2 regions of the Oerskovia jenensis genome follow, and region 2 is predicted to be linked to the other one. Evidence: predicted binding sites of a transcription regulator. Region 2 holds the regulator's gene; the other holds the start of a gene.
The links. Region 2 encodes LexA, which represses DNA repair genes until DNA is damaged. Its sites were predicted from a motif close to TCGAACANNTGTTCGA; they were not measured.
Positions count from the first base shown of each region.

Region 1: imuA' (DnaE2-dependent mutagenesis accessory factor ImuA') is a predicted target of LexA. The motif match lies at 1,459-1,474, and genes of this name have one in related genera.

Region 1 covers NZ_JAFBBO010000001.1:532,084-535,489, reverse strand. The annotation lists gene JOD49_RS02450 (Ig-like domain-containing protein) at 1-1,065, opposite strand, end outside; gene imuA' (DnaE2-dependent mutagenesis accessory factor ImuA') at 1,502-2,266, shown strand; gene JOD49_RS02440 (DNA polymerase Y family protein) at 2,263-3,406, shown strand, end outside.
Region 2 covers NZ_JAFBBO010000001.1:739,078-742,483, forward strand. The annotation lists gene nrdR (transcriptional regulator NrdR) at 1-234, opposite strand, end outside; gene JOD49_RS03365 (LysM peptidoglycan-binding domain-containing protein) at 694-1,071, opposite strand; gene lexA (transcriptional repressor LexA) at 1,385-2,134, shown strand; gene JOD49_RS03375 (L-lactate dehydrogenase) at 2,249-3,202, opposite strand; gene JOD49_RS03380 (ATP-dependent DNA helicase) at 3,281-3,406, opposite strand, start outside.

The DNA of each region.
Region 1 (3,406 bases), 210 kb from region 2:
GATGTACATGGTGTTGTACCTGGCGTCGGTGGCAGGGCCCGTGGAGCCGCTGAACGTCCACGGGTTCACCAGGGTGTAGGCCCAGGTGAACCGTGTCCCCACGGAGTCGTTCGAGGTCCCGACGAAGCCCGCGTTCGGCATGACGACGATGTCCTGCGCGTGCGCACCGGTGGTGAAGGTGCCGCGCCACGTGTTGATCGTCGAGGAGAAGTAGCCGTTGGTGAAGTTCGCGAAGCTGGTGCCTGCCACGATCTCCCGGAGGTCGACACGGGCGCTCTGGCCGATGCCCACCTTGGTGCGCAGGCTGGAGACGGCGGCCCGCTCGACCCAGCTCACGCCGGCCTTGTGGTGCACGCTGCGGCCCCACGTGTCGGTGAGCTCCAGGGTGACGACGTCGTTGCCGACGTAGTCCCGCGGGCTCGCCTGCAGCTCGATGCCGCCGGCCGTCGGCACCGCCGTCGCGTGCTCCGCGTCGACCAGTCCGGTGACCCTGACCCCGTGGCCCGGGACGGCGCTCTTGGAGGTGGTGCTGGTCTGCGGGTAGGTGCGCAGGTCGAGCTGGGTGAGGTTCGTGACCGCCTTCACGCCCGTGCTGGGATCGTTGACGATCCACGAGCTGATCGTCGGGCTCACCGGCTTGCCGGCCACGGTGACCGTCAGCGTGGCGCCGGTGGTGCTGCCGTCCGTGTCCGTGACCGTGTACGGCACGGTGAACTCCGCGGTCTTGAAGACGCGCGCGGTGGACGAGTTCGGGTGGTCCGGGTTCTTGTTCGCGAAGGTGATGCGGAAGTCGTCTCCGACCTCGACGGTGCTGGCGTCGGTCCCGGTGACGGCCCCGACGTGCACGGAGGCCACCGTTCCGTCGACCTGGTCGTTGGCCAGGACGTCGACGGTGACCGGGACGCCAGAACCGGTGAGGGCGGTGTCGTCCGTCGCTGTGATCTCACCCGCCTGGGCGGGGGAGGCGCCTGCGCCCAGCACGGTGGCGGCCAGGGCGAGTGCGCCGCAGGCGGCGACCGCCTGGTGGCGCCGGTGTGCAGGCCGGGTCGTGGGTGCGGGGTGCAAGGTTCCTCCTTGGTCGGACCGACGGGACGTCGGAGCGTGGTGGGATGCTTCTCATCCTTCCTGCTTGTGAAGACTTTCACATGCACGGAGCAGGGAGGAGGAGTGCAGGGTTGAGGCGAGGGTGTGGGGTCCGGGCAATTGGGGTGCTCTCGTGGGGCGTCGGTCGCGTGTCGAGGGTTTGCGAGCCGCCCCTGCGGCCACTTCGAGGGGCATGATCGTTGACATTCCGCCCCTCCCGGCTCAAGCCTGAGGCGCTGCTTGAGGCTTCCGGAATGCCTGCACCCGAGGTTAATTGTTGCTCAGTCGCGCAACTCTCGACCGCGTATCGACCCCTTGGGTCGACCGGGTGAGACGAGTTGACACCTCCTCGGCGAGCGCGTGTACTGGAAGTGTTCGAACACCTGTTCGAAGAACTTTCGAGCGTGCAGGAGGTGTCATGACCCTGGTCGACGACACCCTCCGGGAGACCCTGGGCAGCCCTGCGGCCGCCGTCACGTCCGCCGAGTCCACGCACGCCCAGCGGGCGCTCCTGGCCCGGTCGGTGCTGCGCCGCGCGGAGCTCTCGGCCCGGCGCGCACCGGGGAGCACGGGGGAGGAGAAGCTCCTCCCGGTCCCCGACGAGCTGGCCGACCTGCTCCCGTTCGGCGGCCTTCAGCGAGGCACCGCCGTGGTGGTCGACGGCTCGACCTCGCTCCTGCTCGCGCTGCTGTCCGAGGCCTCACGCACGGGGGCCTGGACCGCGATGGTCGGCTTCCCACGCCTCGGGGTCCTCGCCGCCGCCGAGGCCGGGATCGACCTGGGCCGCGTCGCCCTGGTCCCGTCCCCCGGACCGGACGCCGCGGCCGCCGTCGCGGCCCTGCTCGACGGGATCGACGTCGTCGTGGTCGGGCCGCAGGCCGCGCTGACCGACGCCGACCGTCGCCGCCTGACCTCCCGGGCCCGCGAGCGCGGCAACCTCCTCGTCGCAGCGCAGCCCTGGGCCGGGGCGCACGTGGTCCTCACGGTCCGCGAGGGCACGTGGTCGGGCACCGACCACGGCGCCGGGTACCTGCGCAGGCGGCGGCTCACGGTCCAGCGCGGTGGGCGGGCCGGCGCCTCGCGCGGCATCGAGCGCCAGGTCGAGCTGCCGTTGCGCGGAGGCGTCGTGAAGAACCCGCGGCAGGTCGAGAAGACCCCGCCCGGCCTCCGGCTCGTCGGATGAGCATCGAGAGCACGGCCACCCGCACCGCGGTCCTGTGGGTGCCGGACTGGCCCGTCGTCGCCGCGATGGACGCGGCCCAGGTCCCCGCGCACGTGCCCGCGGCCACGCACGACGGTCGCCGCGTCCTCGCGGTCTCGGCCACCGCGCGGGCGCAGGGCGTGCGCCGGGGGATGCGACGTCGTCGGGCGCAGGAGTGCTGCCCCGAGCTCGCGCTGCTCGACGCCGACGACGCACGCGACGCGCGCGAGTTCGAGCCCGTCGCGCTCGCCGCCGAGACCGTGGTCGCGGGCATCGAGGTCGCGCGCCCGGGCCTGCTGCTCCTGCCCTCGGGCGGCCCCGCGCGCTACCACGGCACCGAGGAGCGCCTCGCACAGGTGCTCGTCGAACGCGTCGCCGCGGACACCGGCCACGAGAGCCAGGTCGGCGTCGCGGACGGGATCCTCGCCGCGGTGCTGGGCGCGCGGGCCTCGCTCGTCGTGCCCGCGGGCACCTCCCGGGCCTACCTCGCCCCGCGCTCGCTGGGCGAGCTCGCGCACGTCGTGGTGGGCGACGCCCAGCCCGTCGCGCAGCTCGTCGACCTCCTGGGCCGCCTGGGCGTGCGGACCTTCGCGGACCTCGCGGCGCTGCCCGCAGCGAGCGTCCTGTCCCGCTTCGGCGACCTGGGCGCATGGGCCCAGCGTCTTGCCCAGGGCGAGGACCTGCGCCCGCCCGCGAGGCGCCGCATCGAGGCCGACGTCGCCGTCGAGTGCGATCTCGACCCGCCCGCCGAGCGCGTCGACGTCGCGACCTTCGCGGCCCGCCGCCTCGCCGAGGACCTGCACGCCCAGCTCGTCGAGCGGTCGTCGTCGTGCGGGCGGCTGCGCATCACGGCCCGCACCGAGGACGGGCGCGAGCTCGAACGGACCTGGCGCTGCGACGACGGCGCCATGGGCGGGCTCACCGCGGCCCGGATCACCGACCGCGTGCGCTGGCAGCTCGAGGGGTGGCTCACGGCGTCGCGCGTCGCGCTGGGGCAGCGGCAGCGGCAGGGGCGTGGGACACGCCGGGACGAGCACGCACAGACCACCCACGACGACCTGCCGGACCTGCCCGAGGACCGGCCCTCGCCGCTCGTGCGGCTCGCGATCACCGCGGAGGAGG
Region 2 (3,406 bases):
CTCGTTGACGGGACGTCCCTGGCACGCCTTGCGCACCCCGGTCACGATCTTCTCCCGGCTGAACGGCTCGGTCACGCCCGAGCGCTTGACGACCGACAGGCTCGCGGTCTCGATGGTGGTGAAGCGGCGGTTGCACGCCGGGCACTGTCGACGACGGCGGATGGAGGCCCCGTCGTCGGAGGTCCTCGAGTCGACGACCCGGGAGTCCGCGTGCCGGCAGAACGGACAGTGCATGAGGCGGTACTCCTGGGGTCTGCGCGGGTGCTCCGGGGCGATCGCCGCGGACGGTGCGTCCCGAACCTATGTCTCGACGTCGACGGGACGCAAGGCGCCCCGCCACAGGAGCAGGTCACGACACGCCTCTGCACGCGATCAGCACACAGGAGAGACCAGTGCACATGAGAACGGAGGTGGCCGATGATCGGCCACCTCCGTCGGGACGCCCCCGTCCCCATCTCACGCCCGCGACTCGCCTCGCGAACGTCGACGCAACTGCGGAGGCGCGCGTGGCGCGCCTCCCCCTCACCGACCGACCCCCCAGCCGGGTTGGTGAGGCAGTACTAACTTAGGGGAACCTAATGCGATCGCGCAAGCCCGGTGAGCGGGAGTCCTGCCTGGGGGGCGAGAGCCGCGTCGGAGCGAGCCCCGACCAGGACCACGCGACACCCACCCGCCGCCGGCCCGCGCCCGCGGTCAGCGCCCGAAGTCCGGGTCGACCGGGAGCAGGAGCTGCTGGCCGGCCTGCAGCGCGGTCGAGGAGAGGTTGTTCAGCTCGGCGAGGTCCGCCACCACGTCACGGACGTCCCGACCGCCCGAGGCCAGGGCCGACGCGTGCTGCCAGAGGGTCTCGCCCGCCTCGACGACATGGACACGCACCTCGACCGGCTCGCCCGGGCCCGAGGCGACCGCCCGAGCGCCCCACAGCGCCCCGAGGGCGAGGAACGCCGCGACGAGCAGCGAGAGGACGACGCGGCCCCGCGTCGTGAGCCTCAGCGGCGCCTCGCCGTGCGCACCGGTGCGCCGCTCGAACCGCACACCGTCGCCAGCGCCCATCGCAGTGACTGCACTCATGCCCACTCCTTCGCCCGTGGTGCTCGAACCGCCTTCCCCGGTCGGTTCGAACACCTGTTCGTCGAACACCTGTACGATTTCTATCACCACCTGGCAGCGATGTCGAGACATGCTCGAACATGTGTTTGATTCGTGTCGCCGTGTGACCTACGCTGTTCGAGTACTGGTCGTCCGATATGTCGGACGCTCGAGGACCGGGTGAAGCCGTCCACGAGCCGACGAGGTAGAGCCGGCCACGCTCAGGAGCCCGTGCCCCTCGCGGCACCGCTCCGCAGGGACAGGACCGAGACGGCCGAGCAGGGCGGAGACGACGATGGCGGGACGGGTGGCCGACACCACGGGCAGGCTCGCGAAGGTGCACGAGCTGCCCGACGGCACGACGGGCGGCGACGGCCTCACGCCGCGCCAGCGCCTCGTGCTCGAGACGATCCGTGCATCGGTGGACCAGCGGGGCTACCCGCCGAGCATGCGCGAGATCGGCGAGGCCGTCGGCCTGACGAGCCCCTCGAGCGTCAAGCACCAGCTCACGACCCTCGAGCGCAAGGGCTACCTGCGCAGGGACCCCAACCGCCCCCGGGCGATCGAGGTCGTCCACAACGACGACGCACGGGCCATCTCGGCGCTCCCCGGCAGCGCGTTCGGCCGTGCCGAGGGCATCGATGCGTCCGAGGACTCACCCGAGCGTCCCACCCCGTCGTACGTCCCCGTCGTGGGACGCATCGCGGCCGGTGGCCCCATCCTGGCCGAGCAGGTGGTCGAGGACGTGTTCCCCCTCCCCCGCCAGCTCGTCGGTGACGGCGAGCTCTTCCTGCTCCGTGTGGCCGGAGACTCCATGATCGACGCCGCGATCTGCGACGGCGACTGGGTCGTGGTCCGTCGCCAGCCCGTCGCCGAGAACGGTGAGATCGTCGCGGCGATGATCGACGGCGAGGCCACCGTCAAGACGTTCAAGCGGATCGACAAGCACGTGTGGCTCATGCCGCACAACGCGGCGTACCAGCCCATCTCCGGGGACGACGCCCAGATCCTCGGCCGGGTCGTCTCGGTGCTGCGCAGCCTCTGAGCACAGCGTCCCGCCCGCCCCTCGGGGACCGGCGCTCAGTACGACGAAGGGGACGGCCCGGCGGGCCGTCCCCTTCGTCGTGCCCGGCGCCCGTCGCGGGCCCCGAGGCGACGACTACAGGCCGAAGCTCTTGGCCACGGCGCGCACCGAGTCCGCGGACGCCCGCAGACCCGCGAGCTCGTGGTCCGACAGCGGGACCTCGATCCGCTCGCCGCAGCCACGCCGCTCGAGCAGCGAGGGGACGGAGAGGCAGACGTCGCTGATCCCGTGGAAGTCCTCGAGGAGCGAGGACACCGGCAGGACCCGGTGCTCGTCGTCGAGGACGGCCTCGATGATGCGGGTCGCGGCGAGCGCGACGGCGTAGTTCGTCGCGCCCTTGCCCTCGATGATGCGGTAGGCCGACTGCACGACCTCGTGCGCGATGTCCGCGCGCACCTCGGCCGTGAGCGGTCCTCGACCCTTGAGCCCCTGCCACTCGAGCAGCGGCACCCCGCTGATGGTCGCCGAGCTCCAGAGCGGGATCTCGCTGTCCCCGTGCTCGCCCGCGATGTAGGCGTGCACGTTCTGGACCGCGACCCCGCAGTGCTGCGCCACGAGGAACCGCAGCCTCGAGGAGTCCAGGACCGTGCCGCTGCCGAAGAGCTGGTTCGGCGGCAGTCCCGAGTACTTGAGCGCGGCGTACGTCACCACGTCGACCGGGTTGGTCACCATGATGTAGACGGCGTTGGGTGCCACCTCGACGAGCCCGGGCAGGATCTTGCGCACGAGGGAGATCGTGGCCTCGGCGAGGTCCAGGCGCGTCTGCCCGGGCTTCTGCTTGGCTCCGGCCGTGAACACCACGACGTCGGCGTCGGCACACACCGCGACGTCGTCCGATCCTTCGACCTTGGCCATGGGCATGAACTGGATGCCGTGCTGGAGGTCGAGGACCTCGGCCTCGACCTTGGTCCTGTTGATGTCGAGGAGGCTCACGGTGTGAGCCGCTCCGCGCATGAGCGCCGCATAGGCGAGAGTCGATCCGACGGAACCTGCGCCGACGATCGCGAGCTTGGTGGTACGGGCGGGCACTGTGCCTCCTGGACGTGGTGCGTCGGACGCCGGGTGCTGCACGAGCACCGTGACGTCCGTCGTGTGGACTGCCAGGTCTCAGCCTAGGGCGGAGAGGCGCTCGAGCGCAGAGAGGACGACACGTCGGTCCGTCGTGGTCCAGAAGTCCGGCATCGACTTCGTGAGGTACGAACCGTACCGCGCGGTCGCCAGGCGCGGGTCGAG